Regions from separate parts of the Halolactibacillus sp. JCM 19043 genome, predicted to be linked through region 1. Evidence: riboswitches for the same ligand, from Rfam matches in the RefSeq annotation. Region 1 holds a riboswitch; each other region holds the start of a gene.
The links. Region 1 has a riboswitch for S-adenosylmethionine ahead of JCM19043_RS02320 (MetQ/NlpA family ABC transporter substrate-binding protein). Riboswitches for the same ligand answer to the same signal wherever they lie in the genome.

Region 1 (7,704 bases):
CGCGATGTTATGTTGTTTCGCAAACTGAACGGTCTCGTCAAAGAAGCGCGGGGTTGCCTTCGCACCGGTTGGGTTATTTGGGTAATTTAAAAACATTAACTTGGCTGCGTGAGCGTCTTTTGGTAACGCCTGATAATCTGGTAAAAAGTTATTTGCTTCAACGAGCGGCATAGGGATCATATTCGCTTCTGCCATCCTTACACCGGAGATGTAGTCAGGATACCCTGGGTCTGGAACTAATACAGTATCACCTGGGTTTAAGAGGCATTGACTCAGTTCAACGAGTCCGGTCTTTGTCCCAGGTAAAATCGCCACTTCTGTGTCTGGGTCAATCGTGACATTGTATTCGCGTAAATAATAGTCACTCACCGCTTGTTTTAGTTCTTGATAGCCTTGAAACGGTGAATATTGATGGTGTCTTGGTTTTGTGGCGGCATCTTTTAGCGCCGCGACAATATGATGAGGTGTCGGTAAATCAGGATTACCTTGTCCTAAATTAATCACATCAAAACCTTCTTGTTGGTAGTGATGGATGGTTTTTACTAAATTATTAAAGAATTGTTTAGGTAATCGGTTTAATAGATCTGAAGCTGGATAATTCACGTGCTCACGCCTTTCGGATGGTTAAAATAGTTAAAATTCTGACAGCTTTACTTTTGATACAGTGTAACGAATCAGGGGCGTTTCGTCTAGTGGTTTTTTTGATGGTTATGTTACAGAATAATTATCGCAAAACAAAAAGCACCGGCAGGTGCTTTCAACAATTACACAGAAAGGCAACACATTAAAATAGGGCAATCGCTAATATCACCACAACTAACACAACAATGACAAGAGCTAAGCCTTTTGTGCCAAGCCCGCTAGATAAGTCTTTCAAACTACCGTGACTGGCGCGCTCAAAACTATCACGATGATTACCTGTTGGCGACTGTTTTCGTTCTTGTTGTTGGAGTGCTTCACGTTTTTCTTCAGGTTTCATAGGCGGTGCTCCTATCGGCATGATTGGAAATGAAAAGTTACAGCTATTATAACATGACTTGTAAAAAATGTTAGTTAAAAATAGAAAATTCGAAAGATTGACATAAATAATCGTCTGATAGACAATAGGTAAAACAGAGAAGCGGGAGGAAATAGCGATGGAAGCAATCAAAGTACAAGGCACACCGAATATCTATCGTCATCATGCCGGGGCCTTAACGGATATGAAACAAGTCATTGAAACACAAGGCTTGAAGAAAGGTTTACTCGTAACGGGCAAGGCTTCGTTTAACATAGCCGAGCCATTTATTAACCCACTAAATTTAAATGTAGTGATGGAGCGTTATAACGGCGAATGTTCTCGCGAAGAAGTAGACAGATTAAAAGAAAAGGCAGAAACGGAAGCCGTTGATTATCTGCTTGCGGTTGGTGGTGGTAAGGTCATTGATGTCACTAAAGCAACGGCCGCGGCAATGGGGCTCCCATACCTTATTGTACCAACGCTCGCATCAAACTGTGCCGCGGTCACCCCCTTAAGTGTGTTTTACACTGAAGACGGCGTGTTTACTGATCATGTCGTATTTGACCAGGCGGCTTTTATGGTGGCGGTGGAACCAGGGATTCTGATTCAAACGCCGGCGGATTACTTACGGGCCGGCATTGGTGACACGATCGCCAAGTGGTATGAAGCGAAACCCCTCGTGGCATTGTTACCGCATCAACCGATTGCGGTAAAAGTGAGTCAACATGCGGCGAAGTTATGTCAAGATGTGCTGCTTGCCTACGGGGAAGCAGCGCTGAATGACCAGAAAGCTAAACAGATTACTGATCGATTTATTGAAGTTGTCGATACGATTATTTTAGCAAGTGGCATGGTCGGTGGTTTTGGTGAACATTACGGGCGAATTTCAGGTGCGCACTCGATTCATAACGGCCTTACCGTATTAGAAGAAACACATCAACACTTGCACGGGGATAAAGTGAGTTATGGGATTTTAGTCCAACTGGCGCTGTTTGATGAATGGGATGAGGTTAATCACCTGCTGCCATTTTACCAGGCACTCGGTTTACCGACGAGCTTCTTTGATTTAGGGATTCAAACAGACCTTGAAGAAAAATGGCAACAAGTCGCGCGTCATGCGACACGTGACGTGGAATCGATTCACTTATTAGGCAAGGTCACACCAGACCTCGTCCATCATGCGATGAGTGAATTGGAACAACATGTCTCGCGTTTGAGAAAGGATGATGCCAAATGATCAAGCGACGCATCGCTTGTCTTCAGATCGATATTCAGTTTGGTGATGTAACAGCTAATTTACAAGAAGTGGCCAAGCAATTTAACCACCTTGATGCTGATGTTGATACCGTTGTGTTACCAGAGTTTTGGCCAATGGGCTATAGCTTAGATCGTTTAGCAGAGGTAGTTGAATATGATATGTTGACGCCGATTAAAACACTGGCGAAACAGTATAACGTCGATATTATTGCCGGTTCTGTGCCAACCAAGCGCGACGGGAAGTTTTATAATTCGCTCCCGGTCATCACCCGTGAGGGTGAGGTCGTTTTTTGGTATGATAAGGTCCACTTGTTTCGACTGATGGATGAAGAAAATTTCTTAGCGGAAGGAAAAGAATGTGGTGTTTTCACTCTCTCAGGTGTCACATCTGCGGCCGTGATTTGCTACGACATTCGTTTTCCGGAGTGGATTAAAACGCAGATGCTGGAAGACGTTGACCTGTTATATGTTGTCGCCGAGTGGCCGAAGCAACGCCTCGATCATTGGCGAGCGTTACTGATTGCGCGTGCGATTGAAAATCAAGTCTATGTTGTGGCATGTAACCGTGTCGGGAGTGATCCCAATAATACGTTTGCGGGTCATTCGATGGTCATTGACCTTGGGGTCAAGTCATCAGTGAAGCAGATGATCAAACCGGGATACTGACAGCTACGATTGATTTAGCTGAGGTAAAGCAAATCAGACGACAAATTCCTGTTTATGAAGATCGACGTCCTGATCTCTATCGTTTAAAATAAGGGATCATTCACGAAAAGTTTTAAAAGTTTAGAAAATTGTGTTGACTTTTCATTTGATACTGTGTAAAGTAAGTCTCAACAAAAAAATATTGACCGGATCTTATCAAGAGAGGTGGAGGGACTGGCCCTTTGAAGCCTCGGCAACAGACATGTATGTCCTCGTGCCAAATCCAGCAGCCCTAGTTAGGGATGACAGATAAGTTGAGACAACATTTAACGCCTCAATTTATCACTTGATAAATTGAGGCGTTTTAATTTCCAGAGGGGTCCGGGAACAAATAAGGGGGAAGTAACAATGAGAAAGTTATTAGGTTTGATTGGTTTAGTCGTATTAGTCGTACTGGCAGGATGTGGCAGTGAAGCAGGTGCCTTAAGTGAAGATGAAGTCACTGTTGGGGTGACAGCGGGTCCACATGAACAGATTTTAGAAAAGGTAAAAGAACTCGCGGCTGATGAAGGCTTAACCGTCAATATTGAAGTGTTTACTGAATATGTGATTCCAAATACGGCACTCGATGAGGGTGAACTTGATTTAAATAGCTATCAACACCAACCGTTTTTAGATAATGCGAAAAGCGATCGTGGTTATGAGATTGAAGCCGTCGCAACAACGGTGAACTTCCCAATGGGGATTTACTCAACAGGTATTAGTGACGTTAGTGAATTAGAAGAAGGCGACTCGGTTGCGTTACCGAACGACCCAACGAACGGGGCGCGTGCCTTAATGTTATTTGAAGATGCCGGACTCATCACCTTAAAAGAGGGTGTAGGCGCTGAGGCCATGGTCATTGATATTGAAGAAAATCCATTAAACTTAGAATTTATTGAACTTGAAGCATCTCAAATCCCGCGTCAATTAGAAGAAGTCGATGCGGCTGCGATTAATACAAACTTTGCGATTGAACATGGTTTTGTTCCAACAGAGGATTCGATTTACATCGAACCAAGTGACTCACCTTGGGTGAACTTAATTGTCGCAAGAGAAGAAAATGTCGACGCCCCTGTCGTTGAGAAGTTCATTAATATTTATCAATCGGACGAAATCAAACAATTTATTGAGGACACATTCGAAGGATCTGTTGTTGCCTCATGGTAAGGAGGTAGCTTAAATGATTGAACTTAAACATATTACAAAAGTATTCAAGACGGGGAAATCTGATGTGAAAGCGCTGGATGATGTGAGCTTAACCGTTGAAAAAGGTGAAATCTTTGGTGTGATTGGCTATAGCGGGGCGGGTAAAAGTACCCTCGTTCGCATGGCCAACCTTTTAGAAGAGCCAACATCAGGCGATGTCATTATTGATAGCGATAACTTAGTGACGTTATCAAAAGAGGCACTTAGAAAGAAACGCCAACGGATTGGGATGATTTTTCAAGGGTTTAATTTATTAAAAACGCTCACCGTCTATCAAAACATCGCGATTCCACTGAAACTTACGGGTGTTGCTGAAAATGAAATCAAAACGCGAGTAAAAAAGTATTTAGAGATTGTTGGACTGAGTGATAAAACGGATGTCTATCCGAATCAACTCTCAGGTGGACAAAAACAACGGGTCGCCATTGCCCGTGCGCTCTCACATGAGCCAGATATCTTGTTGAGTGACGAGGCGACAAGTGCCCTTGATCCAGATACAACCGATCAAATTCTTGAACTACTATTAAAAATAAACCGAGAACTTGGGATTACGATTCTACTTATTACCCATGAGATGCATGTCATCCAGCGGATTTGTGACCGCGTGGCGGTTATGGAAAACGGGAAAATCATTGAACAAGGTCCGGTTGTTGATTTATATACCGAACCGAAGCATCAAACAACGAGACGCTTTGTCGAAAGTATCTTTCCAAGTCAAACACCGAAGCACATTATTAAAGATCTACAAAAAGAAGGGCCAATTCTTGATTTAACGTTTGTTGGCAGTGCCACAGAGAGCCCGAGTCTATCAGTTATTTCAAACCGTTATCAGATTGAAACAAATATATTATCTGGGAATATTGTTGAGTTAAAAGATCAGACATTTGGAAAACTACGTGCGCATATTAAAGGGTCAGTTCAAGAAACGACGAAATCCATTGATTACTTAACGGACCAAGGTGTTATTGTAAGGGAGGTGGTCATCCATGACGGCATTTATTGAACGGTGGGGTACAACCATTATTGAAGCAACACTAGCAACATTCCAAATGGTGACCATCAGTTTGTTTTTCTCAATTCTGATTGGCTTACCACTCGGTGTGTTACTCGTCATTAGTCGAACGAATGGCAAGCGTTATATTTGGTTGTACCGGGTACTGAACATTGTCATTAACACGATTCGTTCGGTTCCGTTTATTATTTTACTATTTGCTTTATTACCGTTTACGCGGGCCATCGTTGGAACATCGATGGGCGTTAGAGGCGTGATCGTGCCACTTGTTATCTTTACCGCGCCGTACTTAGCCCGATTAATGGAATCTTCTTTACTCGAAGTCGACCAAGGTGTTATTGAAGCGTATCAGGCGATGGGGATTAAACCACTCCATATCATTTGGCACGTCATGATTCGCGAAGCGAAATCATCGATTATTTTAGGGATTACGATTGCGGTAATTGGGCTCATTGGCGCAACAGCGATGGCAGGCTTAGTCGGTGCGGGTGGTCTCGGGGATGTGGCTTATCGATTTGGGCATGTGCGTTATCAACCTGAAGTCATGTATGTGACGATTGTGATCTTGATTATTCTGATTCAAGGTATTCAAACGTTAGGTAACGTCCTCAGTCAAAAGGCGAAGAAAGATTAAGGTGATACGATGACGTTAAAAACGACAGATAAATGGGAGACGATAGCTAAACAACAACTTTCACGCAATGCCTTTGGTTATTTATCCGGTGGGGCTGGTAGTGAGGTTAGTCTTAAATATAATGCCGAGCAGTTTAATCGTTACCGGTTAATCCCTCGCTTGTTGAGAGATGTCTCTCATGTGGATACATCTGTAGAATTATTACATTCAACCATTCAAGCGCCTATTTTGTTGGCGCCGATTGGGTTTCATACGATTGTGCATGAATGTGGTGAACGGGCAAGTGCGAGCGCGGCAAATACATTAGGGCTTCCGTTTATCCAAAGTACGGTCGCGAGCTTTAGTATCGAAGATATTAGTGAAGTAATGACGGAGAGTGATCACTACTTCCAGCTCTATTGGCCGAGTGATGACGATGTGGCTTATAGCTTGGTGAGACGAGCAGAACAAGCCGGTGTCAAAGGTCTTGTGATTACCGTTGATACGCCTGTCTTAGGAAGACGTGAAATTGATCTTTCGCACGATTATTTTCCGATGGATGAAGGCGCGGGTATGGCAAACTTCATGACAGACCCGGTATTTAAAGAGAAGTATGTAACAAGTGAGGATAATCAAGCGACACTCAAACAAAAAATTCAATCAATATTATTTAACCAAACATTAACGTTTGAGAAGGTCGAAACGTTAATTAGTCAGACATCACTACCTGTTATTATTAAGGGTATCTTAGAGCCGAGTGATGCTAAACATTGTAAAGATATAGGTGCAGCCGGTGTGATTGTGAGTAATCACGGGGCAAGACAACTTGATAGTGCCATTGAACCACTTGAAGTAATAGAAGAGATCAGAGAAAAAGTGGGACATGATTTTCCGTTATTGATCGATGGTGGCATCAGACGTGGAACAGATGTGATCAAAGCTTATATGTTGGGAGCGGATAGTGTGCTAATTGGACGGCCATACATATATGGACTTACCGGTGGGGAAGTGGGTGTTCGAGATGTGCTAGAACAATTAATAGATGACTTAACGGTGAATCTAAAATTACTCGGTGCAGCATCCTGGCATGAATTATCTCCCGCTCAAATAAGACGGCTCTAGCATAAGAGTCGTCTTTTTGTGCATCCGACTAAAGAAAGATAAGGTTTTTTGTGTAATTTGTTCACAAATAGGTGATTTTGCCGATATAATAGAAAGGAAGTGGATATATTTTAGGGGGTAAACAAATGAAGATTAAAGGTAAGTTAATCAGTTCTTATATCGTGATTGCGCTACTTGTGTTAGTAGTGGGCGCGGCAGGTATTTGGGGCACGGGTGAAGTACAAGATGATGCACGTTTATTGTATCGTAATCGAGTCGAGCCCTTAGGTGTCATGACAGAAATGATTCAAACAGCAGAGAATTCGCGTGTACAATTATTATCAGGTGTCACAGAGGAAGACCCAGCAGGGGGAAATGATGCGACAAATACGATTCAATCAATGAATGGATTGCTTGAAACGTATGGAGCATTTGATATGGAAGCTAATGAACGTGAGTTATTTAACCTTATGTCAGAGCAGTGGCATACATATAGTGCTCAAGCAATCGATAATGCCCGCTTAGTATCAAATGGGTCATTTGAACAAGCGGCTAGTGGGATAGCGGCCATTGGTAATGATTTTCGAACTTTTCGAGAGACACTTTATCAATTGCGTGACGGAAGTTTAGATATCGCAAAGAATGATTATGATAATGCATCACAATCTTTTGAATGGGCTCGATCCATTATTTTCTTTATGGCGATTGGCGTCATGATTTTAGCAATTATTTTAGGTGTCGTAATAGGGCGTTTAATCGGTAACCCGTTAAAACGCATCGCTGCTCGTTTAACAGCGATTGCTCAAGGGGATTTAACTGGAGACTTGC
Region 2 (7,704 bases), on a different contig from region 1:
CAAGATCCATCAGTCGTTGGTGACTCGTGGCGTGACAACTGGCTACAACGTGTAATGGAAACACCGCCGTTTGCGATTGAATGGTTATCTCACCAACGACGTGATGATTACTGGAAACATGGGTCGATTAATGAAGATTACAGTAAAGTGAATATCCCTGTCTTTGCGGTCGGTGGTTGGCAAGACGCTTATACGGACGCGATTTTTAGAATGGTGGAACATTTGCCAAACGCCAAAGGCTTGATTGGTCCATGGGCTCATGAATACCCAGAAGTCGCAACACCAGAGCCGACGATTGGTTTTCTTCAAGAAGCCGTTCGCTTCTTTGATCATTGGTTAAAAGACACAGATACCGGTATGTATGAGGAACCAAAATTTCAAGCTTGGATTCAAGAACCTGAAAAGCCTCAAGTGACTTACGATAAAAGACCAGGTCGGTGGATTGGGATGGATCACTGGCCAAGTGAGGACGTTACCAGTGAGAAATGGTATCCGAATAAGCAGTCGCTTACCGAGGCAATGAAAGACACCAACACTATACTTATACCAAGTGTTCAAGAACATGGATTTTATGCGGGGACGTTTTGTCCATTCGGTCAGCCTGGGGACTTACCCGCTGACCAACGTCTAGAAAACGGTAAAGCGGTTGTTTTTACATCTGACGCTTTGACAGAAGATCGTGATTACTTCGGTGAACCTGTCTTTCATGCGCGACTATCAACCGATCAAGACAATGCAATGGTCGTTGTCCGTCTGATGGATAAAGCACCGACCGGTGAGTCCACGTTAATAAGCTGGGGCATGTTGAACCTCAATCACTATAAATCGCATGAACACCCAGAAGCACTTGTTCCAGGAAACATCTATGACGTGAAGGTTAAACTGGATAGTCTTGGACAGAGGTTAACGAAAGGTCATCGATTAGAAGTTGCGATTGCACCAACCTACTGGACTAAAGCTTGGCCATCGCAAAAACCAGTGAATTTAACCCTTCATACAGGGATGGGTACGTATCTCGACCTGCCTGTTAGACAGCCGAATGAAAGAGACGAGGACGTGCGGGTGTTTGATATGGCAGAAACCGCCTCTATTATTGAGCGAGAAGTCTTGCGCAAAGAAGAGCGGTCATTCGATATCGTTCATCGTCCCATTGATTCAACGTGGCAAGTGATTGATTATTCTGATGAGGGTAGCCGTAAGCTCATGCACAATGGCGTTGAACACGGGAGTATTAATAAAAATATCTACTCTATTAAAGAGAATAATCCGCTCTCAGCGACCGCTGAATGTTACTGGGAATTAACGGTTGGTAGAGATGCGTGGCAGACGAAGGTTGAAACGTACAGTAAAATGACGTCAGATGAAGAAAACTTCTATTTAACCCATACCATTAAAGCCTTTGAACACGACCAAGAGGTCGCTTCAAACAAGTGGGAGCACACAATTCCTCGTGACTATAATTAAATTTAAAAAACCGCTAAGGCGAGTCGACTGACTGCCCTTAGCGGTTTTGTTGTTCTTTCATCTTGATCTGATATTATTTTTTAACTGATATTAATTAAAGTTATAAGCGGTCACAATTGGCGTACGGCCTTCTACTTGGTCGTTAAAGTATTCATAGAGGCATGTGCCGAGGAACGAACCTGCCACGTTATAAACATTTTCATAACCTAAGTTTGAAGCGCTTGAACCATATTGTAAGAGCGTTGCCCTGAACGACAGTGCACATATACAGGCACATCCGTTGGAATCTCATCTAAACGTTCACGGAACTGGCTTAATGGTATATTGACCGCATTGGTAAAGTGACCCCGCTTGAATTCACCCGGTTCACGTGCATCAATAATGTGGGCGTTTGATTCTACAAGTTCACGCATCTGGGTTACTTGTACTTGTTTGATGACGCCGTTAAGGACGTTTAAGCCGTTTAAAGCGGCCATGTTGACAACATCTTTAGCGGTACCAAACACTGGCGAGTAACAAAGTTCAAGCTCTTTTAAATCTTCTAAAGTTGCGTTCATCATAATCATGGACGCAATCACGTCAATACGCTTATCGACATTACCGCGGCCAATCGCTTGCGCTCCCAAAACGCGACCGGTTGGCTTTTCAAAGATTAACTTAAAGTAAACCGGGTGACTGTTTGGCATGATGCCTACTTTATCCGTCGGAATTACATAGCTAAAGTCAAAGTCAAAACCTTGCGCTTCAGCTAGACGCGCATTTAGACCGGTTGATGCAGCATTCATGTCAAATACTTGGATCGCACTTGAACCGATGACACCTGTGTTACGGTGTGGAATATTATACATATGGTCAGCCGCTGCGCGTGCTTGACGTTGCGCTGGTCCCGCAAGAGCTAAGCGAGTTTTTTGACCGGTTAGTTTATGATGGACTTCAATCGCATCACCGACCGCATAAATATCTTTATTTGATGTAAGGTAGTTGTGATCGACTTTAATACCACCAGTCACACCAATGTCAAGACCTGCTTCTTTTGCGAGTGTTGTCTCTGGACGGACACCAATCGCCATCACGACCGCTTGAGCTTTGATTGTCTTACCTGATTGTAACACGATGTGGTCGTCTTTGACTGATTCAATCCCGTCACTTAAGACAAGGCCCATGCCTTTATCGACCATTTCTTTATGAAGAATTTGAACCATATCGTAATCAAAGGGTGCCATCACTTGGTTTTGCGCTTCTACAAGTGTTACATGCTTACCTGCGTGTACTAAGTTTTCAGCGACTTCAATACCGATAAAACCACCACCAATAACGACAACATCTTCGACCGTGTCTTTTGACACGAATGTATTTAATTTTTCAATATCAACGACGTTACGTACGCTAAAGACATGCGGTGAATCAATCCCATCAAGTGGTGGCATAATAGGATTTGCCCCTGGAGATAAGACGAGCTTATCATAGGCTTCATCATGTGTCTCATCTGTTTCTAAATTTTTAACCGTAATCGTCTTGTCATCTTTATTGACTTTTATCACTTCTGTTCTGACGCGTGCTTCGATTTTATATTGTTTACGGAAGACTTCCGGATTCATTAATACTAATGTTTCACTGTTTTCAATTTCACCACTTAAGTGGTATGGTAATGCACAGTTTGAAAAGGATACGTGCGGTCCACGCTCAAACATGATCACCTCTGCTTCTTCATCTAAACGACGAACTCGTGCAGCAACAGATGCCCCACCTGCGACACCACCGACAACTAATACTCTTTTACCCATAATTTCTTTCCCCTTTCGAATGTTAAGACCTGTGTATTTTTCAACAAACTTATATAAGTGATATTGTTCACAATAATTATTATACCACTAGGGGTATGTTGAGTCAAGAGTTACCTTGCACTCTTTCTTGCCTCTCTGTTAGTATGAATTAACTTTCCCGTTATTTAGCTGAAACAAAGGGCGATTGAGATCTCGTTAGTTAAAATGAAGTAGCGATAAAAGGGAGAAAAATAAAAAAAGAGAAAGAAAAAACGTACACATCCTGTCTAAGACACCATGTGTACGTTTTTAGTATTAAATAATTTGAAAGCTGACCCACGTATCGAACGTATCTCTAGCTGGTACTTTAATTAAATCTTCTTGTCTATTTAATTCACCATTTTTTCTCGTCCATGGTTCGACACAGACAAAGCGTTGGTCTTGTTCGGTCCACAGGACAGTATAATGAAACGGTTCGTCCATTTCCATATTAATCGACTGTTGGTCCACAGTTGCTTTAACTTGTGTATGGGTATTCTCTAAAAGTACCGCTTCTTTTAAATGTGTTAAATCGATTTGACCAGTAAAGGCTTTTTCTTCTTCATCGTTATAATCATAATACGTTTTAGTTGGAATATCTAAACCGACAACCTTTTTATCTGATTTAAAGTACGGGTGTAGACCCGGATAGATTGGCATCGGTGTATCGGATAAATTTTCATAAGATTGATGAATCAATAGCTGATCACCACGAAGTGTATAAGTAAAGATTACCTTAAAATCAAACGGATACACAGCTTTTGTACTTAAGCTACTTCTAAACAGAATAGAAATAAACGCATGTTCTTCATCGCTGTACGTCTCAAGTACTTCCCAGGGATGAATTCTTGCGAGTCCATGGTTTGGCATATCATACGTCTGATTGCCCCAATGATACTGCTTATCTTTTAGTTGACCAGAGATCGGGAATAACACGGGGATCCCCCCACGAACATTTTGTTTACGGTCAAATAACGTTGCTTCATTTAAGTATAACCGTTCTTCATTGTTTGTGCCGTAACCTGTAATGATACCGCCACGTTCTGGACAAACCGTAATCCAACTGTTGCCGGTTGGGTGCTTTAATTGATACATTGTAAACATGTCTTTCTCAAATCGCTCAATCGTATACATGAATAAATCGCCCCTCGCATTAATGAATTAAATGACTAAGTTGCTCTCTCTTTTTACACAACATTTACATTATAACAGACTATCTTAAAAAAATCGTTGTTTTCAGACAATTATTCTCCACTCAAGTGAAAATAATCACATAACCTTACTCCCTTTCTAATATAAAAGAAAATAACAGAAAATTAACAGCCCACATAAAAAAAGAAGGTCGTCTCATTGTTTAGAGACCACCTTCTTCTTCATTATATTATTTTAAAAGACGTATAGCTTGAGCCAAATCGTTCAACAAGTCATCGATATGCTCAGTCCCAACAGAAAGACGCAGTAACGTATCCGTGATGCCTCTTTCCTTGCGAACAGCGACTGGCATATCGGCATGTGTCTGGGTAAAAGGATAGGTCACAAAGCTTTCCACACCGCCTAGGCTTTCAGCAAAACTGATCAGTTGAAGTGATCGAAGAAACGGGCTAATATGAGCGGCCTTTTCTAATTCAAAACTAATCATTGCACCCGTTCCAGGTAATAGACCTGTTTAATAGAAGGATGCGCACGTAAATATTGCGCGAGTCGTTTAGCTGTTTCTACTTGACGGTCTAGTCTCAGTGGTAACGTCTTTAACCCGCGCATTAACAAATAACAATCAAACGGCGCTAACGTCCCACCACTCGCATTATGACTTTGAAATAATGACGCATAGACTTTTTCATCCTTCGCCACCACAAGCCCACTTAAACAATCATTATGCCCGGCTAAATATTTTGTTGCGCTGTGAATGACGATATCCGCTCCAAGCGTTAATGGCTTTAGTAAATATGGGGTTAAGAATGTGTTATCAACAATGAATAAGATATCTCGTTCTTTAAGCAAGTCCCCTAGCGCTTTGACATCCACTTGTTTCAACAATGGATTCGTCACCGATTCTACGAAGATGGCTTTGGTTTTATCGGTAATCGTATCCGTGAAGGCCTGTATATTGAGCGGATCGACGTATGTAAATTTCAATTGAAAGCGCGCTTCATAGTCTGAAAACAAACGATACGTCCCACCATATAAATCACTTGAGACAATCATCTCATCATTTGATTGAAATAGCGATAATACGAGTTGAATGGCTGCCATACCCGAAGACGTTGCACAACACCCCGCGCCTGATTCGATTGCCGCAAAGCCTTGTTCTAGCGTATCTCGGGTCGGGTTGTTTGTCCTTGTGTAATCAAATCCTGTTGATTCATGAAGATCATTATGTCGATAAGCTGTTGATAAGTGTACAGGATAAGTGACCGCGCCTGTACTCGGTTCTTGCTTGTTGCCGAGTTGTGAAAAATACGTGTCTAATTGATACATGCGATGCGCCTCCTTTAGTTTAATACTTCTTAAAAGTCGTTGCGTTTTTGACCTAAACAGTAAAAGCGCCCTCTTAACAGTTAAGAGAGCGCCTTAGGTCTTAATCGCTCTTATCTTTAGGTCTATGCCTTTTGGATTTAGCACCTTCCTCTAAATTAGAGAGGTTGCTGAGACATCACAGGCCAAATCCCTCCGTCTCTCTTGATAAGAAGTATGTAATTGTTTGAAAAATCCATATATGGTTTATACTATATGATAACGACTTTCTGATTAAAAAACAAGTACTATTCAGAAAATTCTTTAATCTAACGGATCAAAAAAACACCTCCAAAGCATTTGCCTTGGAGATGTCTCTATAAAAGCTCGCTTATTCAATGTGAAAGTATCAATATTACGAACTAGTTCATCATATAGCTAATCGGAGAACCTGGCCCAAGATCCCAGCTAAATAACATCCAAACAATAAGCATGAGCAACCAACCGAGTGTAAAGAAGATGGTGTATGGGAACATCGTTGAAATCAACGTTCCAATCCCCATTTTCTTATTATACTTTTGCATAATGACAATGATCATCGCAAAGTAAGGCATCAGCGGTGAAATAATATTACTGGTTGAATCGGCAATCCGGTAAGCCATTTGTGTGAGTTCAGGTGAGTAACCTTGTTGCATCATAATTGGCACAAATACCGGTGCATCATCGCCCATTTAGCAGAGGCTGAACCGATAAATAAGTTAATAAAGCCTGAAATAAGAATAAACAACAGAATTAGGACAATTCCACCTAATTTTACTGAATCTAAAAATTCAGCTCCAGCAACCCCAATAAGTAAACCTAAGTTTGATTCAGTAAAGTAACTAACAAACTGACCTGCGGTAAAGGCAAGCACGATAAACATGCCCATGGAAGCCATCGTATCTGACAGCTTATTCGCCATATCAGTATCAGTATTAATCACTTTCGTTACTTTTCCGTACACAAGACCTGGAATAAAGAACATAATCATAATGATTGGTACGAGTGATGACATAAAGGGTGATGAAATGACGCCACCGTCATCCGCACGTAATAAACCGTTAGCTGGTACGACGAGTAACCCAATCACAATGACCGTGATGAGTAGACTTAACCCACTATAACGTAAGCCTTTTTTCTCGAGTGCTGACAACTCCGTTAAATCATCCTTATTGACACTACCTTTAAACGTTCCTAAGCGTGGTTCAACAATCAGTTCTGTGACCAGCGCACCGACAATCGTAAGCAAGAACACAGAGGCAATGACAAAGTAATAGTTCATCGCTACGTTCATATTATCCGCATAAGCTGGATCAATAATTGCTGCTGCTGAAATTGTCATTTCCGCAAGCATCGGGTCAAGTGATGTTAGGAGTAAGTTTGCACTAAACCCGGCAGAGACACCCGCAAAAGCAGCGGCAATACCCGCAATCGGATGACGGCCAAGCGCGATAAAGATAACCGCACCAAGTGGAGGGAGCACAACATAACCTGCATCAGAGGCAAGTGATGACATAATCCCGGCAAATACTAATCCGGCTGTAATGAGTGACTTTGGAATTGATAAAACAAATCCTCGTAAAGCCGCTGAAATTAAGCCGCTACGCTCAGCAAGTCCAATCCCTAACATACTGGCAAGCACCACACCTAATGGCGCAAAGTTAATAAAGTTATCAACCATCGCTGTAAAGATATATTGGACACCCTCACGACTAAGAAGATTTTTGGCTTCAATCATTTCCCCAGGGTTCCCTGGATGTTCGACACTGACGCCTGTCGCCGCCACAATGGCTGATGCGACTAAAACAACGACTGACAAAATCGCAAACAAGGTTACCGGATGGGGCAAACGGTTACCAGTTGTTTCGATCATATCTAAAAATCGTTGAAACAGACCTTTTTTCTTTTCTGACATAAATAAAACGTCCCTTCAAAGCTGAATTAA
Region 3 (7,704 bases), on a different contig from region 1:
AACACAATCTCATCACCCGCTGTAATAAACGCATCGCCATAACTTCTTGCGACAATGTTAATACTCTCTGTTGTACCACGGGTAAAGATAATCTCTTTTGATTGCTTAGCATTGATAAACTTTGTCACCGTCTCCCGTGCCCCTTCGTAGGCATCGGTTGCTCGTTGGCCAAGTGTATGCACCCCGCGGTGGACATTCGCATTGTCAAATTTATAGTAATCATTCACAGCATCAATGACCACTTGTGGTTTTTGGGCCGTTGCGGCTGAATCCAAGTAAACAAGTTGATGACCATTGATTGTCTGATCTAGAATAGGGAAATCACTTTTGACATCTAAGATGGTCATCTTAGTATACTTTCCCTTCGATAACATCTGTTAGTTGCTTGCGCACCGCTTCGATTGGAATTTCATTCACTACAGGTGCTAAGAAACCATGAATAATGAGACGTTCTGCTTCTCGCTTAGAAATCCCACGGCTCATCAAGTAGTAAAGCTGAACCGGATCCACACGTCCAACAGACGCTGCGTGTCCAGCCGTTACATCATCTTCATCAATGAGTAAGATTGGATTGGCGTCTCCTCTTGCATGTTTACTTAACATTAACACGCGCGATTCTTGTTCTGCGTTGGCTTTTGTTCCACCGTGTTCAATCTTACCGATTCCGTGGAAAATACCGGTTGCTTTATCTTTCATGACACCGTGCTGGAGGATGATACCATCGGTGTGTTTACCATGGTTAACAATGTTGGCTGTGAAGTTTTGTGTTTGATCACCACGACCAACAGAGACTGCTTTCGCATAACAAACAGATTGATCACCTAATAGGTGCGTCACGTTTTCTGAAATCGTATCGCCATCATTCATTTGGCCAAGTGCCCACTCAATTTTCGCATCACGTTCAGCTAAACCACGACGGTTAATATAAGACGTCGTACCGTGCGCAAAGTGATCAACTGAACCGTATGAAATTTTCGCATTCGCTTTAGCAAACACTTCACTCACTACGTTCATGACTGTTTTTGCTTCTGTTTCAGATGCTAAATAATTTTCAACGTAAGTAACTTCACTATTTTCTTCTGCTACAAGTATGACGTGATTAAACAACGCTTGTGCCGGGTTATCCTGCCAAAAGATGGTTTGAATTGGTTCTTCAACTATCACATTTTTTGGTACATAGATAAACGCCCCACCATTAACGAGTGCTCCGTGAAGAGCCGTTAACTTATGTTCATTTACGCTTACCGCATCTGTCATAAAGTATTGTTTCACTAAATCCGCATGTTCTTTAATCGCCGTCTGAAGATCTGTGACAATCACACCTTGTTTTGCCAAATCTTCACTCCTGTGGACATACTCACGAACATTATCACGTAAGATTAATAAGTTTTGTTCTTTTTCAATGTCGATAAACTTTTTAATCCCTTCAGGTAAATCATTAAGGGCGATTTGTTTAGCCGATTGGTTATTGGTCACATGATCAAACGTGTCAAAATCCCAGCGGGTGATTTTCGTTTTATCCGGTTTTGGCATATCAATCGTTTCAGCTGTTTCAAAAGCTTTCAAGCGGAAATCTGTCATCCATGCCGGTTCTTGTTGTTGTTTCGAATAACTTTCTATATAGTCACACGTAAATACATCGTTAGACATCAAATTCCTCCTCCCCTATATATTATTTGCCGACAGTTTCGTCTTCAATTCCGAGTTCGTCTTTAATCCACTCATACCCTTCGCTCTCTAAACGTTCGACAAGTTCAGGTCCACCAGATTTTACAACGCGCCCTTGCATCATCACGTGAACATAATCTGGTTTTACGTAGTTTAATAGACGTTGGTAGTGTGTGATAATTAAGCAACCAAAGTTTTCATTACGTAATTTATTGATCCCTTTTGATACAACTTTTAACGCATCAATATCAAGACCTGAGTCAATTTCATCTAGAATACCAATGGCTGGTTTTAATAGCATGAGCTGCAGAATCTCATTACGTTTTTTCTCCCCACCTGAAAAACCTTCATTTAGATAACGTTGTGACATATTTTTATCCATTTCAAGATAATCCATCGCGTCATCCATCTCTTTAATGAACTTCATCAATGGAATCTCATCACCCTCTTCGCGGTGAGCATTAATAGAAGACCGTAAGAAATCTGACGTTGTCACCCCACTGATCTCACTCGGATATTGCATCGCTAGGAAAAGACCCGCTTTTGCACGTTCATCTACTTCCATCTCAAGAACATCTTCACCGTCCATTAAGATTTGTCCTTTTGTTACTTCATATTTAGGGTGTCCCATAATAGCTGACGCCAATGTTGATTTACCCGTACCGTTCGGCCCCATAATCGCATGGAACTCGCCGCCTTTTATCGTTAAATTAACGCCTTTTAAAATCTCTTTCCCATCAATCTCCACATGAAGATCTTTAATCTCTAATGTTGAACCACTCATATCTATACCTCCTAAGTAATTTGCTTACGTGTTATTCTGATACTGAGTCTCATTTTCATTCTCAGTTTATACTCATTACAATCTTAAACTATTTCAAAAATTATGGCAAGATTTTAAGACCGAAAACATCACTTTTTAAACAATAACGTAAAAAAAGTTTATATCGTTTTCCCGAGTAAGTCAAACATTGCCACATCTTTCAATATTTTTGCTCTGATCGACGGTAACGACGCTCTGAATAATTAACGCCTCCATCACGACTAGCGATTGCCTTATTTTTGGTAATATAAAGAAAAACCTCTCACACTATTTATTTAAATAGCGCAGAGGTTTTTCTCATTTACTCATGTTAATTGAGTTTACATATCTCGGTGAATATCTTGTTGTAGTTCAGCAATCAATTTCATACTTTGTTCATGACTTTTTTCTCGTTCTCGCTCCACTTTCATGCGCTTCTCGACATTCATTTCATATTCTGTGAAATTCACGCCGTGATTTTGATGCATAGCTTTTTCCATTTCTGGTGTGTAGTTCAGATTGAGCTTTTCCATCTCGTTTTAAAAGTCCCCTTATTGATTAATTTATTTATTGCTTGATACAAGTATTATTATAGCACGCTGCCCCTACTATGAAAAACGTGCTTTGACATGATTTGACCTCATTTCACCGAGTAATAACCGCTCTATTCAACATACCTCAGCGCACATAAAAATACAGACGAATTCTTCCGTTTTCGTCTGTATTTCATTGTTCAGTTATTCACCGGCAACAGGAACAACTTCGCCTTGGTATTTTTCATTAATGAAATTAGAGATTTCTTCTGACTGCAAGATTTCAACTAACTTTTGAAGATTCTCATTATCTTCATCTTCAGCACGTGCGGCGATAATATTAACATAAAGGGAATCGGCACCTTCTACGAATAACGCATCGTCCACCGGTGATAGACCTGCTTCAATCGCATAGTTACCATTAATAGCAATGAGTGTATTTGCTTCATTTTCATATGCTTCGATCAGGAATTCCGGATTCACTGATGGAGAAAACGTAAGGTTCAATGGATTTTCCACAATATCATCGATTGTAGCAGCGGATTTATCTACATCATCGGCAAGTGTAATAAAACCATTTGCTTCAAAGAGTGCTAAAATACGCCCATGGTCAGGTACGTTACGACTAATAATCACTTCTGTTCCTTCTTCAATATCATCTACTGAAGCAATGTCTTTTGAAAACACACCGAGAGGTTCTACGTGAATGCCCGCTAGATTAACTAAGTCATAACCATGATCTTCTAAAGATAATTCAAAGAATGGAATGTGTTGGAAGTAGTTGGCATCCAATTCTCCACGTGATAAATCTTCGTTTGGTAATGCGTAATCTGTATACGTTTCAATCGTTAACTCAATACCTTCTTCTTCTAGCAATGGACGCGCTTCTTCTAAGATTTCTGCGTGAGGCACAGAAGTAGCCCCGACTTTAATTTCATTCTCTGCTGATTCTTCTCCACAAGCAGCTAAAAATCCAAGTGACAAGACAAGTAAAAATAAAGTTACAATTTTTTTCATCATGAAATCCCCTTTTCTTTTTTTAATATATGAATAAGCTCATTAGCGCTTATCAATTTTTTTCGTAATAACATCGCCAATAAATTGAAAGATAAATACAATTAATACAATCAGGAGTGTACAGACATAAACGATATCCATATCTCGACGAGTAAAGCCGTAGAAGTAGGCATAATCACCAAGACCCCCAGCACCAATCGATCCTGCGACGGCGGTATAACCGATTAAAGCAATCGCCGTTACCGTCAGTCCTGAAACAAGCGCTGGCATCGATTCTTTTAGTAACACCTTAAAGATAATCGTCGATGTTTTTGCCCCCATCGCTTTCGCTGCTTCAATTACACCGTGATCAACTTCACGTAAAGCAATCTCAACGAGGCGACCATAAAACGGCGCAGAACCTAAAATTAATGCAGGTAATGCGGCTGTTGGTCCGCGGAACGTCCCAAATAAAAAGACGGTGAGTGGTAAAATTAAAAAGATTAAAATAATAAAAGGAATCGCCCGAAATATATTCACAAATCCAGCGGTAATTGAATAAACAATTTTATTATCCCACAAGTTACCCGGCGCGGATAAATAAATGAATAGACCTAGGATCGTACCTAAAATCAACGTCCCTATTAAAGCGACAAGTGTCATATAAAGTGTCTCACCTGTTGCCCATAAAAGATCCATCCAATCAATGTTTGGAAATAAATTAGCCATGTGTGATCACCTCCACATCGACTGATGTTGATCGAATAAATTGAATCGCCTGTTCCACTGCTGGTAAGTCCCCTGTCATTTTTACATAAAGCGAGCCGTAAGCTCCTTCTTGTGTTTGTTTAATGTTTCCTTGAATAATATTAATATCAACGTCATAATGTTTAGCTACCTCTGAAATAATCGCTTGATTGGCTGTTTCTTTTACGAAGGTTAACTTTAGTACATGACCATCTGAAATATGTTCGATTAATACATCATCGGTGAGTTCTTCATCTGGTTTACCCATGACCTGTTCAACAAACTTTTTCGTCACCGGTTTTTTAGGGTGTGAGAAGACTTCAAGGACATTTCCTTGTTCAACCACACGTCCCGCTTCCATTACGGCTACGTTATGACAAATCTTTTGAATGACGTGCATTTCATGGGTAATGAGGATAATCGTTAAACCGAGCTTTTCATTAATATCAACAAGCAAAGCTAAAATTGAGTCGGTTGTCTCTGGGTCAAGAGCCGATGTTGCTTCATCACAAAGTAATACTTTCGGTTTATTTGCGAGTGCTCGTGCAATACCAACCCGCTGCTTTTGTCCCCCACTAAGTTGTGACGGATAATTCTTTTCTTTACCTGTTAGTCCAACAAGATCAATCAATTCTTGCACACGCGTTTGTATTTCAGCTTTTGATGTCCCGGCAATTTCTAATGGAAAGGCAATGTTTTCTTCAACGGTGCGCGACCACAACAGGTTAAAGTGCTGAAAAATCATGCCAATTTCCTGGCGTTTCACCCGTAATTCATGTTTTGATAGGCTAGTGATATTTTGTCCTTCTATTTCTACTGTCCCACTTGTCGGTTCTTCTAAGCGATTAATTAAGCGAATAAAAGTGCTTTTACCAGCACCGCTATAACCAATCACGCCGAAAATCTCACCTTTTTCAATCGATAAACTTAAATCATCTACGGCTTTTAGTTCATGTTCGTTTGTTTTAAAAACTTTCGATAACTGATCAATGACGATCATGTGACTTCCCCCTAATATCTAAATATTCATTCTTTTTATAACGGTATTCATTCTTCTCTCTTTAACCGAATACGCGATGGTTTAATGATTAAATTATCAACCAAACACTATTTCAATCAATATAAAAGCGCCCCTTTATTCTCCTTTAATAAGAGAACAAAAAGACGCTGGCATCATATGCTTACGTTTAAGCGTTCCCTTATCATCCAAAGCTTACGCTTTGCAGGAATTGGCACCTTTTTAAATACAGCTTGTATTTAACGGTTGCCGGGCTTCGTCGGGCCAGTCCCTCCACCTCTCTTGATAAGAGTCTTAAATATTTAATTGGTTAATGGTGATAATAGCACGTTAAAAATATGCTGTCAATAAGTTTTCACAATATTTTGTCCATGTTATACTAATTAATCACGAGAGTATACAACAGTTTGAAAGGATGATTGATATATATGACAACTGCACCAGATTTTACGCTTCCCTATATTGATAAAGACGACCATCTTACATTAAGTGATTTGCGCGGGCGAATGGTGTTACTTACGTTTTGGGCCTCTTGGTGTCCTGATTGTAGTCAGGATATGCCGATGAAAGAGCGATTATTCAAAACCGTGGACCAAAACAAATTAGCGATGATTACCATTAATGTCACTGGTAGAGAAAGGCATCACGATGATGCCGTTCGTTACAAAAATAACTTTATCAAACAACCAACTCTTGTAGATAATGGTCGTGAAACATATCTCAACTACACTTGTTTAGGTGTACCAACGACGGTCTTAATTGATCAACAGGGTCATATCGTTAAACAATGGGGCCAGAACTTAAGCTTTCCTAGTCTAATGGAGGCAATTAGTGCCTATCTTTAAGAAAAACATGCCTGTTCATTAGAAGTATTGACTAATGTTCAGGCGTGTTTTATGATCAGATTACTTCGTTAAATCAATATCATTGATGTGTGACAAGTTTAAAGCAACATGGTCCTCAGTAACGCCCCGCAGAAAATCTTTATACGCGTCACTTGCCATAAGTGCTTTAACATCCTCCATATTATCTGGCTTAATGACAATCAACCAACCCTTATCATAAGGTGACACATTAATCAGTTCAGGTTTATCTTCTAATACATCATTAACCTCAACGATTTCTCCGTTGATTGGTGCATACAGTTCTGATACTGTTTTAACGGATTCAACATTACCGAACGTATCATTCGCTTTCACTGTTTCACCAGTTTCACTGATTTCAGCGAACACAACGTCACCTAGTTCATCTTGCGCATAATCAGTCACCCCGATACGAACTAAGTTATCTTCAATATTTAACCACACATGTTCATCTGTGTAATAATAATCTTTTGGTAAAGTCATTTATCATTCCCTCTTTCATTTAAGCGAATTTGTTGCTGCTTATGTTGCTTTATTTCCATGTTTGTTCGAATTGTTCTTCCTTAAAACCGACCGTCACATGTTGGTCATCATAAGTAAGTGGACGTTTCATTAACATCCCATCGCTTACGAGTACATCGACTTTCTCTTCATGCGTCATATCAGGTAATTTATCTTTTAAATTCAATTCACGATACTTCTGGCCACTCGTATTAAAGAATTTTTTAATATCTAGTCCGCTTCGTTCGATTAGCCCCATCATCACTGCTTTTGATGGTGTGTCTTCTACAATATGGTGCTCATCATAAGCGACACCATTAGCCTCTAACCATTGCTTTGCTTTTTTACATGTACCGCACTTTGGATAACAATAAAACGTCATTGTCAAATGAATCCCCACCCTTTCTCTTTTCTCCTTCTTTAGTATAAAGTCTCTTGCTTCGTTTTTCCACCTTTTCGCTTGTTCTAATGCACTTTCATTGACATCAAAGCATTTATTATGATTAACTTAAACCTAAACCGTAACAATTCTTATTTACATTCATGCTTGTTTCGGTTACACTTAGTAATGGTTAC
Region 4 (7,704 bases), 100 kb from region 1:
AACCGTCTAAACAAATAGTGAAAGAAATCTTCATTCTTTCGCGCATAGCCATGATTTTGTTGAAGTGTGGTGAGGATGCAACCATTGTGTAATCTTTCATGGGTATAGTGACCGATAATAAGTAGTAGGCCGATATAGTATGGAAAAACAATCGCTACATAGAATGAAAAAACAATAAAAGCAACGTGCACAACTAGAATTGAGAAATCAAAGGACTTCTTTGATGGCTCTGACATGATGTTCACTCCTTTGAAAAAGTATTATAGTCTTTCTTACCCTAAGAAACAAAGCGGTAAACTGTTGCTATAAGAATAGTTGGGATGTAATTAGTTATTATATCGGTCAGTAATAAATAGACAGAATAAATCAATATTAATATTATTTAATAATAGCGCTTTCCTTTTTACACTTATCGTTTTAAAAATCCGATAATAGTTATATATAAAGGAAAAGGGGATGCGCCTATGAACGCAAAAATAAGTATTCAAAAGAAAATTTTAATTTTTGTCCCAATTGTTTTAGTTAGTTTAGCTTTACTTGCTTATCTTAGTTATCAATCAGCCAAACAAGCTATAGAAGAAGAAATCAACGACAAGATGCTTTATTTGTCGAATGATATTGAACACTTTATCGATGGACAGTTGATGAGTCACCAGCGCCTAGGAGAAACAATGGCTCAAACTATAAAGGCATTCGGTTCAGAATTAACACGTGAACAATATCATCAGCTAATGGCTGATTTTATCCAATTGAATGATGATACTTATGGTATGGGCGTCTGGTTTGAACCGAACCAGTATAACGCAGCATTAGAATACTTTGGTCCTTATGCATATAAGATGGTGAGTCTGTTCTCTTTACTGATGAATATGAAACGCGGGATTATCATTATCCAGCCCAAGATTGGTATCAATCAGCAAAAGAAACACAGGCTGTCATATGGTCAGAGTCCTATTATGATCAAGCGCTGGATATGACAATGATTACAACGAGCATTCCGTTTGAGGTGAACAATAGATTTACTGGTGTTGTGACAAGTGATATTGATATATCAAACCTTCAGTCGGTTATTAATAATGTTTCAATCGGAGAGTCAGGTCAGGCTTTTTTATTAAATGATCAAGGGCATTTCATCGCCCACCCAACAGAAGCTCTGGCCGCACATTTTATTGGAGATGATGAGCAGTATAGTGAAGTTGCGGATGTGTTAGGAGAACAATCTGATGTCGGTTTTTCAATCAGTAGCAACGAGCAGCCGAGTAAGGTTTACTTAACCAATGTACCTAGAACGAATTGGACGCTAGGATTTGTGATGCCTGAATCTGAAATGTATCAATCACTAGAAGATTTATTGATACGTGTGATCGCCATTGCTGCAGCAATTACTATTATCTTTATTATTATTGCTTTAGTTCTAGCGCGTACGCTTACGCGCCCAATTAAACAACTATCAACAGAAGTTAAAAAAGTCGCTAGTGGTGATTTTAGAGTTATGTTAGAATCCCGTTCACATGATGAAATTGGCGAATTAACCGAAGATTTTAATACGATGATTCAGTCCGTTAGTCAGTTGATTTTTGGTGTGAAACACTCCGTTAGCCAAGTACATGACGCTTCGACGCAACTGAGCGCAGTAGCAGAAGAGACATCCGCATCAAGTGAAGAAATTAGTCGAGCGATGTCGCAAGTATCGGCTGGCACAACCGAGGCGGCTCATTTTGCGGAGGCAACGAATGAAGAAACACTCCAGTTATCAGAGAAGATTCAAAATCTTTTAACACAAGCAGAAGAGCTTAAGAGCTTTGTTGAATCGGTGGAGTTAATCCAATCTGAAGGTGCTTCCCAGATGAATGAACTGAGTACACAAGCAAAAGCATCACTTCGAGTCGTCAATGGTGTTAGCCATTCTATGACAGAACTTGCAAATAAAATTCAAAAAATCGCTTCTGTGGTCACAGTGATTGATGACATTTCAAATCAAACAAACCTATTGGCACTCAATGCTCGATTGAAGCTGCTCGTGCCGGTGAACACGGAAAAGGCTTTGCGGTTGTCGCAGAAGAAGTCCGTAAGTTAGCAGAAGGAACATCAAAAGCAACAACAGAAATTGCCCAAACGATTGATGAAGTAAGTCAAGGTTCAACGGAAGCTATAAAGGCGATGAGTGAGTCTAAAGACATGACGGAACGTCAAGCGGATGTTATTAATCAGACGACAGCTAGATTTACTTCGCTCGCATTAGAAAACACGAAAGTAATGAAGGCTGTTGAGGCAATCACAACAGACGTCTTAGATATTAACGCATATAAAGATCAAGTCGTTCAGGCTATTTCACAAATTGCGTCGATATTGGAAGAGACAGCAGCCGCAACGGAAGAAGTTGATGCATCAAGTGCTGAACAGTTAGTAGCACTAAAGATGGTGACAGAATCAGCAGAAAGTCTCCAACAAAACGGCGAGGCGCTGAATAGCGAAATAAATAATTTTAAAACAAACTGAAGCCAAAAACCTTGAAGCACCTCCATGCGTCAAGGTTTTTACTGTGGTATACTAGTTGATAACATATCATACATACAAGGAGTGAGAAAATGAAGCTATTTTTCATCCGTCATGCGGAACCAGACTTTTCCATCCACGATGATAGCATGAGACCGTTAACGGAAAAAGGCCAATATGACAGTAAGCTCTTAGTGAAGACTTTTACCGGTGAAACCATTCATGCAATCTATTCTAGTCCATACATACGCGCTATTGATACTGTCCAACCGTTAGCCATATCTTTAGGATTAAAGGTACAGACAGTGGAGGATTTACGCGAACGAAAAATTTCCGACCATTGGATTGATGACTTTGAAACGTATACAAGAAGGCAATGGGAAGACTTTTCTTATCATTTACCAGAAGGTGAAAGTTTAATGATTGTGCAGAAACGTAATGTTGCAGTCATAATGGATTTAATTAAGCATCATTCAAATGAAACGATTGTGATTGGGACTCATGGAACGAGTCTTAGTACAATCATTCAATACTTTGAGGCAGGTTTTGGTTTAGCAAACTTTTTGGCACTGAAGGATAGAATGCCGCTTGTCATTGAAATGACGTTTAAAGATAGCGTCTATCAAGGATTTAAGGAGGTTGATTATGTTTGATTATAGTTTGATTGAATGGGGGATTTTACTGTTAGCCGGGATTGTGATTGGTTTTTCTAAAACCGGAATTCAAGGTTCAACAATTTTTGTTGTGGTATTAATGGCACTCACGTTCGGCGGGATTGTGTCATCAGGGATGATGTTACTCTTACTAATGGTAGGAGATGTCTTTGCGGTAAAACATTACGGGCATGAGATTTCGATAAAAGACATTTTACACCTCTTACCCCCCGCTGTCATTGGTGTATTACTCGGTGTCTGGTACGGTCAATATGTCAATGATCAACAGTTTAAAATGACGATGGGTGTCATCGTCCTCTTGTGTATTGTCTTGTTAGTATATAAAGAAATTAAAAAAGCGCCCATTAAAATCAGCAACCATAAATGGCTCACGACGCTTGTCGGCGTAGTAAGTGGGTTTTCATCGATGGTTGGTAATGCGGCTGGTCCTATCTTTGCGATTTATATTTTAAGTAAACAGATTGGTAAACGTAAGATGATTAGCTCAACAGCGTGGTTTTTTCTTCTACTGAACATGTTTAAGTTACCTTTCCATGTGTTTGTGTGGCAATCAATCGAATGGAAACATCTATTATTAGCCTGATTCTTTTACCGGTTATCTTCGCTGGGACACGTGTTGGCATTTGGCTTGTGTCTATTATTAAAGAAGAAACGTATCGGGTGTTTATTTTTGTGACTACGGTGATTTCGGCGATTTATTTATTTGTTTAAATAGAATGAAGTGATTGGTCGAAAAAAATAGGAAATATCGAGTTTTACGCCCTTTTTATAATGTCGAGAACCATTGCGACTTCAATCAGGAGTTGTTGATAACATGTATAAACGCAGGAAACATGTTACAATAGTCATGCTTTATATATCAAAGGAGATGAGAAAATGGATTGGATGAATCTTTTAGTGGATATTGCTAAACCAATTGTGTTAGCCATCATTACATTAATTGTTGGTTTAGCCATCATTAAGGCTGTTGTTAAAGTCATTGGCAGTCAGATCGAAAAGTCAAAACTCGATGATAGTCTAAAGCCGTTCTTACAGTCAGTAATAAGTGCGGTATTAAAAGTGTTACTCGTAATTTCAGTTGTCGGTATTTTAGGTATTCCGATTGCGTCATTTGTCGCTATTCTAGGTGCGGCAGGTTTAGCGATTGGCTTAGCGTTTCAGGGTTCCCTTGCCAACCTTGCTGGTGGTGTCTTACTCCTAACGATTCGCCCGTTTAAAGTCGGCGATTATATCGAAGGAGCTGGATACAGCGGTACAGTTAAAGCGATTCAAATTCTTTATACAGAACTTGTGACGGCAGATAATAAAATGATTTTCATTCCTAACGGAAATCTGTCTAACGCTGGTATTACTAACTACTCCGTTAATAGTACGCGCCGGGTTGATTTTACGTTTGGTGTTAGCTATGATGCGGATAATCAACATGTACTACAAGTGTTAAGAACGATTATCACTAATCATGAATTAGTTATGCAAGACCCAGAACCATTCGTACGTCTAGCTAATCATGGCGACTCTTCTGTTGATTACGCTGTTAAGGCATGGGTAAAAGCAGAAGATTACTGGACGGTTTATTATGACGTATTAGAAGAAGTCAAAGTTACCTTTGACCGCGAAAACATTGGTATCCCTTATCCTACAATGGATATTAATATGACTAATGAGTAAAATAAAAGATTTGAATGACAAACAGCTTGGGGAATAATCCCCAAGCTGTTTTCTATAGATATCGTTATGAGCTCTAGGTGATGTGCGTTATGCACAGAGATTATTTTTTAATATGGAATGTTGATGAGAAAGCGACGGTATTTTCAATCGTGTCCTCAACCGGGCAATGCGCTTCAAGGAAAGCGACAAAGTCACTAACTTTCTCTTCACCGGCATCCGTTTCAATATGATACGTCGCGCGGATATCATAAAAGCCAGGGCGGACATCCGCTTTATCAAAGAAACCATCCAAATCAATATCGCCTTCTAATTCAACTTTAAACCCTTTTAAATCAATATCAAACTTCTCAGCATACGTTGGAGCGACAATCGATTGGCAAGAACCAAGTGCTGCGAGTAACAATTCCACTGGATTGACTGCTGTATCAATTCCGCCGAGGGACTCAGGTTCATCGACGAAAACAGTATGTTGACGTGCGGTATTCTTGACTAAAAACTTATCCTCTAAAGTTGATGTTGCGGTAAATGTTTGTGTTGCCATAATATTCTCCACCTTTTTTCATCTCCTACAACCCTATGAAAAACACCCTTCTCTAAAAAAGAGAAGGGCGTAAAATCCGTTGATCTGTCTACCTCCTCATCTTTAGCGTTTGCTTCTGAAATTGGCACCTTACTATCACTAGCGGTTGCCGAGAGTTCACAGGGTCAGTCCCTCCCTCTCTCTTGATGGGTTGTAAAAGTATGAATTTTCAGTAAATATACACGATTATGATTACTTTGTCAACGTAGTTATGTAAATGAAAATGAAAGTAGCCCGTTTTTTTCTGATTTAGACCTTCTGTTAAGAATTGCAAAAGTATTTATTTTTTAGGGGAATCGGTCGATATTACTATGGTATGAAAGAAAAACAGACAGGATAGTAAAATAAATAAGAAGAAAGAAGGGGAATTATGTTAGGGATGAAACGAAAACAACGAAAAGATAAAGTAGAACACACAATCACGTCACTAGAACATTATTCGCGTGAATATTTACTACAAATGATTGGTTCAACGGCAGGACTTGGAAAAGTAGAAGTCGAACTCAGTTTTGTGAAAGATGCGATTCATCATGTCAGTGATATATTAAAACGCCAATCAGAAGATAATCTCGCTTTCACTGAAGAGGTCACCGCAACAATGTCTGAGATTGAAACTACTATTGAAGAGAATGTGAGCCGGGCAGAAGATATATTCGAACGAATTGAGGCAGTGACTTTAACGACAGAAGAAAGCTTATCACATATTAAGAGAATGTCAGATATTTGTCTCCAAGTGACTAAGGGGAATGAGACAGTCAATACGCATTTAGATCAGTTACTTGCCAAAGTTGAAAAGATTGGCGAGATTGTCAAGGTCATCGAAGGGATTGCTGATCAGACGAACTTACTTGCACTAAATGCCTCTATTGAAGCGGCACGTGCAGGAGAAGCAGGAAAGGGCTTTGCGGTTGTTTCGGATGAGATTAGGAAGCTCGCTGAGAATACGAAAACATCGCTGACAGAATTTGAGACATTTAAACAAGAAATTGAACATGTATCAAACAATAGTGTCGAGAGTTTAACGATGATTAATCAATCGATGGTGCAGATTCCTAACGCTGTCGAACAAGTGACGGCAGGTCTTTCGGGTAACTATGGAGCGATTGATCACATTAAAATAGATATGGAATCCTTTGTGGCGTCATTTCAACAAGTGAGTAGCTCAGCGACGTCTGTCACCGATGCGGTGAAAGGGAAAGTCGATGAAGAAGAGAAGTTAGCGAAAATGATGGATGGATTAATGGGTCAAATGAGTGAACTGGATTTAGTCCGCCAACAAATGAGAACATTAGATGTTGATATTATTCAGCAAAATCAAGCAGCTTATCAGCAGTTTTTAAGTGAAAATAATCCGATTCAACCAGAAGAACTGATACACATTTTGACTTCAGCACTGAAACAGCACGAACACTGGCTGGATACATTGTCTGATATTGTAGAGTTAAATCAACGGCTACCCATTCAAACGGACAGTCATCACTGTGCTTTTGGTCACTATTATCAAGCGTTAGAAATTATCGATCCGGTTCTTACCCCCATTTGGCAAGCAGTTGAAAAAGAACACGATGCATTACATGAATCAAGTCATGATATTTTAGCAAATGTCGGTAAGGAAGAAGCGAAACAGCAAGTTGCGCTTGAAAAAACAAGGAAAATTTCAAAACAACTATCGGCACATATTAACAAAATGATTAACCATTTACAGTCACAACGACAAACAGTCTAAAGAAAAGAGAAGAGGTTCTTACTAGAACGTCCTCTCTTTTCTTTGTGGATATGAAAATCAGTCCTAGTCGTTGAGTATCTTTTTAACCATCTCCACGTGCGGAATACCGTCTTCCATAAAGACTTCTGAAACCACGTTATATCCAAGGCGTTCATAAAACGGAATGGCGTGTGTTTGGCCATGCAAGAGATACTGTTTAGGTTTCTTTTCATGAGCCATTTTTTCAAGTGCAGCAATCACTTGTTTACCGAGACCATATTTACGGTATGGTTTTAATACGCAAATACGCTCAAGCTTAGCTGACTGACCGATAAACCGTACCCGTCCAGTGGCGGCAGGTACCGTGTCATGGCGGATTAAAACGTGGAGACAATCCGCATCTAACCGGTCATACTGATCAAATTCGATAGCTGCTGGTACCTGTTGTTCTTCAATAAACACGTGTCGTCTAATATTAAAAGCGTGTTGCAGGGCAGATTGTGTTGTAATACGTGTCAATAGCATCCATCCTTTCTGGTGTTCCTATGATTATATCATGATGAGTGATCGATCTGTCTAGT

Region 2: linked by a shared signal. The riboswitch ahead of JCM19043_RS07660 (PLP-dependent transferase) and the one ahead of JCM19043_RS02320 (MetQ/NlpA family ABC transporter substrate-binding protein) in region 1 are both predicted to bind S-adenosylmethionine.
Region 3: linked by a shared signal. The riboswitch ahead of JCM19043_RS09095 (methionine ABC transporter ATP-binding protein) and the one ahead of JCM19043_RS02320 (MetQ/NlpA family ABC transporter substrate-binding protein) in region 1 are both predicted to bind S-adenosylmethionine.
Region 4: linked by a shared signal. The riboswitch ahead of JCM19043_RS01870 (OsmC family protein) and the one ahead of JCM19043_RS02320 (MetQ/NlpA family ABC transporter substrate-binding protein) in region 1 are both predicted to bind S-adenosylmethionine.

What each region holds. Positions count from the first base shown of each region.
Region 1 is NZ_BAXD01000002.1:130,472-138,175, forward strand. Features, by position in the region: gene JCM19043_RS02300 (pyridoxal phosphate-dependent aminotransferase) at 1-603, opposite strand, end outside; gene JCM19043_RS02305 (DUF6366 family protein) at 785-979, opposite strand; gene JCM19043_RS02310 (iron-containing alcohol dehydrogenase family protein) at 1,137-2,237, shown strand; gene JCM19043_RS02315 (nitrilase-related carbon-nitrogen hydrolase) at 2,234-2,923, shown strand; SAM riboswitch class I at 3,113-3,218, shown strand; gene JCM19043_RS02320 (MetQ/NlpA family ABC transporter substrate-binding protein) at 3,311-4,111, shown strand; gene JCM19043_RS02325 (methionine ABC transporter ATP-binding protein) at 4,125-5,153, shown strand; gene JCM19043_RS02330 (methionine ABC transporter permease) at 5,137-5,796, shown strand; gene JCM19043_RS02335 (alpha-hydroxy acid oxidase) at 5,806-6,897, shown strand; gene JCM19043_RS02340 (methyl-accepting chemotaxis protein) at 7,023-7,704, shown strand, end outside.
Region 2 is NZ_BAXD01000012.1:18,364-26,067, reverse strand. Features, by position in the region: gene JCM19043_RS07675 (CocE/NonD family hydrolase) at 1-1,464, shown strand, start outside; partial or broken gene JCM19043_RS07670 (FAD-dependent oxidoreductase) at 1,555-3,248, opposite strand; gene JCM19043_RS07665 (aldose epimerase) at 3,543-4,400, opposite strand; gene JCM19043_RS18785 (PLP-dependent transferase) at 4,648-4,905, opposite strand; gene JCM19043_RS07660 (PLP-dependent transferase) at 4,902-5,744, opposite strand; SAM riboswitch class I at 5,852-5,955, opposite strand; partial or broken gene JCM19043_RS07655 (AbgT family transporter) at 6,143-7,674, opposite strand.
Region 3 is NZ_BAXD01000016.1:29,424-37,127, reverse strand. Features, by position in the region: gene JCM19043_RS09125 (cysteine desulfurase) at 1-347, opposite strand, end outside; gene sufD (Fe-S cluster assembly protein SufD) at 349-1,650, opposite strand; gene sufC (Fe-S cluster assembly ATPase SufC) at 1,673-2,452, opposite strand; gene JCM19043_RS09110 (hypothetical protein) at 2,812-3,003, opposite strand; gene JCM19043_RS09105 (MetQ/NlpA family ABC transporter substrate-binding protein) at 3,208-4,020, opposite strand; gene JCM19043_RS09100 (methionine ABC transporter permease) at 4,063-4,728, opposite strand; gene JCM19043_RS09095 (methionine ABC transporter ATP-binding protein) at 4,721-5,746, opposite strand; SAM riboswitch class I at 5,943-6,056, opposite strand; gene JCM19043_RS09090 (TlpA disulfide reductase family protein) at 6,193-6,609, shown strand; gene gcvH (glycine cleavage system protein GcvH) at 6,670-7,110, opposite strand; gene JCM19043_RS09080 (arsenate reductase family protein) at 7,160-7,516, opposite strand.
Region 4 is NZ_BAXD01000002.1:26,498-34,201, forward strand. Features, by position in the region: gene JCM19043_RS01835 (hypothetical protein) at 1-236, opposite strand, end outside; gene JCM19043_RS01840 (hypothetical protein) at 465-977, shown strand; partial or broken gene JCM19043_RS17145 (methyl-accepting chemotaxis protein) at 938-2,499, shown strand; gene JCM19043_RS01855 (histidine phosphatase family protein) at 2,589-3,149, shown strand; gene JCM19043_RS01860 (sulfite exporter TauE/SafE family protein) at 3,142-3,753, shown strand; gene JCM19043_RS16220 (hypothetical protein) at 3,729-3,881, shown strand; gene JCM19043_RS01865 (mechanosensitive ion channel family protein) at 4,047-4,838, shown strand; gene JCM19043_RS01870 (OsmC family protein) at 4,939-5,379, opposite strand; SAM riboswitch class I at 5,473-5,571, opposite strand; gene JCM19043_RS01875 (methyl-accepting chemotaxis protein) at 5,798-7,144, shown strand; gene JCM19043_RS01880 (GNAT family N-acetyltransferase) at 7,208-7,648, opposite strand.